2 regions of the Micromonospora sp. WMMD980 genome follow, and region 2 is predicted to be linked to the other one. Evidence: predicted binding sites of a transcription regulator. Region 2 holds the regulator's gene; the other holds the start of a gene.
The links. The regulator HrcA, encoded in region 2, represses chaperone genes, less so after heat shock. The targets are predictions, from matches to a motif close to GGTTNGCACNCTCNNNNNGAGNGTGCNAACC.
Positions count from the first base shown of each region.

Region 1: a site for HrcA is predicted at 1,244-1,274, ahead of groES (co-chaperone GroES). Genes of this name have one in related genera too.

Region 1 is NZ_JARUBE010000003.1:6,324,770-6,328,174, forward strand. It holds gene O7618_RS30025 (class I SAM-dependent methyltransferase) at 1-1,152, opposite strand, end outside; gene groES (co-chaperone GroES) at 1,409-1,723, shown strand; gene groL (chaperonin GroEL) at 1,794-3,405, shown strand, end outside.
Region 2 is NZ_JARUBE010000003.1:183,431-186,835, reverse strand. It holds gene O7618_RS01360 (16S rRNA (uracil(1498)-N(3))-methyltransferase) at 1-132, opposite strand, end outside; gene dnaJ (molecular chaperone DnaJ) at 134-1,276, opposite strand; gene hrcA (heat-inducible transcriptional repressor HrcA) at 1,334-2,359, opposite strand; gene O7618_RS01345 (DUF4870 domain-containing protein) at 2,568-3,227, shown strand; gene hemW (radical SAM family heme chaperone HemW) at 3,268-3,405, opposite strand, start outside.

The DNA of each region.
Region 1 (3,405 bases), 6.1 Mb from region 2:
GTCGCCGGCCAGCCGCAGGTCGCGGCGCAGCTTCTCCGGCTCCAGCGCCGACCCCCGCTTGAGGATCTCCACCCGGCCGATCCAGCGCTCCCGCAGCAGGGCGCGCAGCCGCTTCAACGAGAAGGGCAGCACGTCGGTGATCTCCAGGCAGCGGGCGAACGGGGTGGGTCGCGCCACGTCGGCATAGAGGTAGGCGATCGACGGGTCCGCGAGTGTGGCGTCGAGGTCGGCGGACAGCTCCGCGACCAGGTGGGCGCGCACCACGGCCGGGTCCGGGTCGTACAGGAACCGCCGGGCCGGGCCCACCGTCGCCTCGTCCGCTCCGGTGCCGGTGAGGTGATAAAAGGGGGCCCCTCCTCTACCGGAGGCGTTAACCGGGGGCCCCTCCTTGCTCCGCAGCACTGTGGCGCGGCGGGGGACGCCGGCGAGCGGGCCGCACCAGAGCGCGGCCTCCACCAGGTCGCCGTCCACGCTCACCCACTCGGCCTCGGCGCCGGCCGGGATCAGCGCGTGGTCCAGGCCGGGCGCCACCTTGACCACGGTGTGCGGCACCCGCGCGGCCAGCCCGGTGACGAAGTCCCACGGCGGCGAGTAGGCGTTCGGGTCGAAGATGCGCCGGCCGGTGCCGGCCCGCCGCCGCGCCGGGTCGCAGAACGCGCCGTCGACCCGGGACACGTCGAACGCGGTGGCGTCGCCGCACTCGACCGTGACCAACTCCGCCAGCCCGGCCGCCTCGGCGTTCGCGGCGGCCATCGCGGCGGTCACCGGGTCGGCCTCCACGCCGTACACCCGGATGCCGGCGCGGGCCGCGGCGAGCGTGTCGGCGCCCAGCCCGCAGCCCAGGTCGGCGAGGCGGGTCACGCCCGCGTCGCGCAGCCGGGCGGCTCGCCGGTCGGCTACCGGCCGGCGGGTGGCCTGCTCCAGCCCGGCCCGGGTGAGGAACATCCCGGCTGCTGCGGCGCCGAACTTGCCGGCGGCCCGGCGGCGCAGCTCCGCCTGGGTCAGCGCCGCCGCCGCGAGCCCACCCGGGATCCCGGCCGAGCGCAGCGCGGCCGCCGCCGCCAGCGGGTCGCCGCCGGCCACCTCCGCCGCCGCCGCGAGCGCGGCCGACCCCTCGGGGGTACGCAGCGCGGTGAGCTGGTCGAGATCCACCCGACCATTCTCCCGACCCGCCGTGGAGGCGACACGGTGGGCGTGGCGCTGGCACTCTCCTTGACGGAGTGCTAGCCGAGGAATAACCTGCGATTAGCACTCTCACCCTGAGGGTGCCAACCCTCGGGCTCTGGTGCCCGCGGGTTGAACGCCAGGCGGACCGGCACCCGCGACGACGGCCCCGCCCGGTGGCATGTGGCAGATTGACGCTGGTCGGCACGCCGACCGGTAACGACACCAAGTACCCCAGGAGGGTATGCCCGTGACTACCGCGACCAAGGTTGCGATCAAGCCGCTCGAGGACCGCATCGTGGTGCAGGCGAACGAGGCCGAGACCACCACCGCCTCGGGCATCGTGATCCCCGACACCGCCAAGGAGAAGCCGCAGGAGGGCACCGTCCTCGCTGTCGGCCCGGGCCGGATCGACGACAAGGGCAACCGCGTGCCGGTCGACGTGAAGGTCGGCGACACCGTTCTCTACTCGAAGTACGGCGGCACCGAGGTCAAGTACGCCGGCGAGGAGTACCTGGTGCTCTCCGCCCGCGACGTCCTCGCGGTCATCGAGAAGTAAGCAACCGATCAGTGTCGTTGCCCCGGTCCGGCTCGCCGGGCCGGGGCAACGTCGCTTCGAAGGGATACTGATGGCAAAGATCCTGAGCTTCTCGGATGACGCCCGGCACCTGCTCGAGCACGGTGTCAACGCCCTCGCGGACGCGGTCAAGGTCACCCTCGGCCCGCGCGGGCGCAACGTCGTCCTGGACAAGAAGTTCGGTGTGCCCACGATCACCAACGACGGCGTGACCATCGCCAAGGAGATCGAGCTCACCAACCCCTACGAGAACCTCGGCGCGCAGCTGGTCAAGGAGGTGGCGACCAAGACCAACGACGTCGCCGGCGACGGGACCACCACCGCGACCGTGCTGGCCCAGGCCATGGTCCGCGAGGGCCTGCGCAACGTGGCCGCGGGCACCAACCCGACCGGCCTGAAGCGGGGCATCGACGCGGCCGCCGCCAAGGTTTCCGAGGCGCTGCTCGGCAAGGCCGTCGAGGTCGCCAGCAAGGAGTCGATCGCGCACGTGGCGACCGTCTCCGCGCAGGACGCCACGATCGGTGAGCTGATCGCCGAGGCGATGGAGCGGGTCGGCCGCGACGGCGTGATCACCGTCGAGGAGGGCTCCGCGCTCACCACCGAGCTGGAGGTGACCGAGGGTCTGCAGTTCGACAAGGGCTTCATCTCGCCGAACTTCGTCACCGACGTGGAGTCGCAGGAGTCGGTCCTGGAGGACCCGTACATCCTGATCACCACGCAGAAGATCTCGGCGATCGAGGAGCTGCTGCCGCTGCTGGAGAAGGTCCTCCAGAACAACAAGCCGCTGCTCATCATCGCCGAGGACGTCGAGGGTCAGGCCCTTTCCACGCTGGTGGTCAACGCCATCCGCAAGACCGTCAAGGTCTGCGCGGTGAAGGCCCCCGGCTTCGGCGACCGCCGCAAGGCGATGCTGCAGGACATGGCGGTGCTGACCGGCGCCGAGCTGGTCGCCCCGGAGCTGGGCTACAAGCTCGACCAGGTCGGCCTGGAGGTGCTCGGCACCGCCCGTCGCGTCGTGGTCGACAAGGAGAACACCACTGTCGTCGACGGTGGCGGCCAGTCCGCCGAGGTCGCCGACCGGGTCGCCCAGATCCGCAAGGAGATCGAGGCCTCGGACTCCGAGTGGGACCGGGAGAAGCTCTCCGAGCGGCTGGCGAAGCTCTCCGGTGGCATCGCGGTGATCAAGGTCGGCGCGGCCACCGAGGTCGAGATGAAGGAGCGCAAGCACCGCATCGAGGACGCCATCGCCGCGACCAAGGCCGCGGTCGAGGAGGGTACGGTCCCGGGCGGCGGCGCCGCGCTGGCCCAGATCCTCCCGGTGCTCGACGACGACCTGGGCTTCACCGGCGAGGAGAAGGTCGGTGTCTCGATCGTGCGCAAGGCGCTCGTCGAGCCGCTGCGCTGGATCGCCCAGAACGCCGGCCACGACGGTTACGTGGTGGTGCAGAAGGTCGTCGGCCAGGAGTGGGGCACCGGCCTCGACGCCGCCACCGGCGAGTACGTCGACCTGGCCAAGGCCGGCATCCTCGACCCGGTGAAGGTGACCCGCAACGCGGTCTCCAACGCCGCCTCGATCGCCGGCTTGCTGCTCACCACCGAGAGCCTCGTGGTGGAGAAGCCGGCCGAGCCGGAGCCGGCCGCCGCCGGTGGCCACGGCCACTCGC
Region 2 (3,405 bases):
GCCGTCGGCGAGCAGCAGCTCCTGGCCGACGCGCAGCCGCTGCACGGTGGCCGCGTGATGCCCCTCCGGGCCGTCCAGCGTCACCGTGTCACCGGTGGGCAGCGCCTCGACCAGGAACAGCGGCGCCGACACGTCAGGCGTGCCCGTTGAAGGCGTCACGCATCCGGGAGAAGAAGCCGCCCTGCTTGGTCAGCTCGGCGACCTCCTCGCCCCGGGTCTTGGCGAAGTCGCGCAGCATCCGCTCCTGGTCGGCGTCGAGTTTGGTCGGGGTGCGCACGTCCAGGTGGACGTAGAGGTCGCCCCGACCGGTGCCGCGCAGGTGCGGCACGCCGCGGGCGCGCAGCCGCAGCGTGCTGCCGGGCTGGGTGCCCGGCTTGACGTCGACGACCTCCTCGCTGTCGAGCGTCTTGATGGTCAGCCGGGTGCCGAGCGCGGCGGCGGTCATCGGCACGGTGACCCGGCAGTGCAGGTCGTCGCCCTTGCGGGAGTAGACGTCGTGGGTCCGTTCGTGGATCTCGACGTAGAGGTCGCCGGCGGTGCCGCCGCCCGGGCCGACCTCGCCCTGCTGGGCCAGCCGGATCCGCATGCCGTCCTCGACGCCGGCCGGGATCTTGACGGTCAGCGAGCGGCGGGTGCGCACCCGGCCGTCGCCGGCGCAGGTCGGGCAGGGGTGCGGGATCGTGGTGCCGTAGCCCTGGCAGACGGTGCACGGCCGGGCGGAGACCACCTGGCCGAGGAACGTCCGCTGCACCGACTGCACCTCGCCCCGACCACCGCACGCCTCGCAGGTCGCCAGGTGGGTGCCGGCGGCGGTGCCGGCACCGGAGCAGGTGGTGCAGAGCACCGCGGTGTCGACGGTGATCGGCGCCTCGACGCCGAACGCGGTCTCGTTGAGGTCCAGCTCCAGGCGCAGGATCGCGTCGGCGCCCGGCCGGGTGCGCGGCCGGGGACCCCGGCTGCCGCCCGCCGCGCCGCCGAAGAACGCGTCCATGATGTCCTGGAAGCCGACGAACGGGCCGGCGCCGCCCGGGCCACCCGGGCCCGCGCCGCCACCACCCGGGGCGAGCGGGTCACCGCCCAGGTCGACGATCTGCCGCTTCCGGTCGTCCGAGAGGACCTCGTACGCGGCGTTGATGTCCTTGAACTTCTCCTGTGCCTCCGGGTCCGGATTGACGTCCGGGTGGTACTGCCGCGCCAGCTTGCGGTAGGCACGCTTGATGTCGTCGTCGGAGGCGTCCCGGCTCACGCCGAGAATGCCGTAGTAGTCCCTGGCCACTGCGTCTGGTGTCCTCATGTTCGTCTCACGTCCGCGCCGGTCGTCGGCCCTGACTGGTCAGTTCTGGGCCAGCAGCTCGCCCACGTAGCGTGCCACGGCCCTCACCATGGCGATATTGCCGGGGTAGTCCATCCGGGTCGGCCCGAGCACGCCGAGCCCGCCCACGATGGTGGCGCCCGGCCCGTATCCGGTGCTGACCACCGAGGCGGCCCGCAGGTTGTCGATCTCGTTCTCGTCGCCGATGAGCACCCGGGTGGTGTTGCTCGGTTCCGTCTCGCCGATCAGCTTGAGCAGCACGACCTCCTCCTCGAGCGCCTCCAGGATGGGGCGCAGCGAGCCCTGGAAGTCGAGCAGGCCGCCCCGGGTGAGGTTGGCGGTGCCGGCCAGCGCGATCCGTTCCTCGTGCCGTTCGACGAGCGTCTCCAGCAGCACCGTGGAGAGCGTCGTCATGGCCGGCCGCAGGTGCGGCGCGGACTCCTCGACCAGTGCCTGCACCAGCGGCGGCGTCTCGGCGAGCTGGCTGCCGACCAGCTTCTCGTTGACCAGCCGGCGCAGGTCGGTCACGTGCTCGGCGGGGACCGGCCCGGGCAGTTCGACGAGCCGCTGCTCGACCCGCCCGGTGTCGGCGATCATGACGACCATGAGCCGGGTGGTGGAGATCGGCACCAGCTCCAGGTGGCGCACCTTGGACCGGGCCAGGCTGGGATATTGCACCACCGCGACCTGCCGGGTCAGCTGGGCCAGCAGCCGGACCGTGCGGTGCACCACGTCGTCGAGGTCGACCGCGCCGACCAGGAAACGCTCGATCGCCCGGCGCTCGGCCGGGCTGAGCGGCTTGACCCGGGAGAGCCGGTCGACGAAGAGGCGGTAGCCGCGGTCGGTGGGCACCCGGCCGGCACTGGTGTGCGGCTGCCGGATGTAGCCCTCCTCCTCCAGCACCGCCATGTCGTTGCGCACGGTCGCCGGCGAGACGCCGAGCTGGTGCCGCTCGACGAGGGCCTTGCTGCCCACCGGCTCCTGCGTCGAGACGTAGTCCTCGACGATGGCGCGCAGCACGGCGAGCTTGCGGTCGTCGAGACCCATCTCCCCACCTCCTGACGCACCTCGGCCGGGCGACGCGCGGCATCCGCCGGGCGGCTGGCACTCGACTGTAGCGAGTGCCAGTCTACGTCGGCACCCCCGCCGACGCGATGATCAGTGCCGGACCCCCGGTCCGCCCGCCGGTACGGCCCGGCGCGCCGGGGCCGAACAGCCCTGGTGTCGCTTGCTTCCGGGACCTACCGTGACGTGCATGACTGAACCTCCTCGCCCGCCCGGAGCGGGGGATCCCAACCCCCAGCCCGACCCGACCTCGCCGTCGGCCCCCTACGGCTCGTCGCCGACCGACGAGCCCCCCACCGCACCACTGTCCGGGGCTCCGGGCGGAGGCGGCTATCCCCCGCCCGGTGACTATCCGCCCCCGGGCGGCCAACCTCCGGCGGGCGGCTACCCCCCGCCGGGCGGCTACCCTCCCCCGGGCGGCTACCCGCCGCCGGGCGGCGGCGCGCCGGGCTACGGTGCCGGCTACCCCGCCGGCGGCGCCTACGGCCCGGCCGCCTACGCCAACAACGACGAGAAGACCTGGGCCCTGGTCGCGCACTTCGGCGGCGCCGCCGGCGTGATCATCGGTGGTGGCCTCCTCGGTTGGGTCGCCCCGCTGATCGCGCTGATGACCCGGGGGCAGCAGTCGCCGACCGTCCGCGCGCACGCCGTGGCGGCGCTGAACTTCCAGATCACCTGGGCCGTCGCCGGCGTGCTGGCCTGGGTGCTCACGCTCGTCACCTGCGGCATCCTGTTCTTCGTCCCGATGCTCGTCTGGCTGGTGCCGCTGATCTTCGGCATCATCGGCGGCGTCAAGGCGAACGACGGCGTGCTCTACCGCTACCCGATGAGCTACAGCTTCACCAAGTGACCCGGTCCGGTCGGCCGAGGTCCTCGGCCGACCGGACCGGTCAGGGCAGCAGGTCGCGCACGACGGCGTCGGCGAGCAGCCGGCCGCGCAGCGTGAGCACGGCCCGCCCCTCGGCGTACGCGCCGGGGTCGAGCAGCCCGCCGGCCCGGGCCCGTTCGGCGCCGGCGCGGCCGGCGTC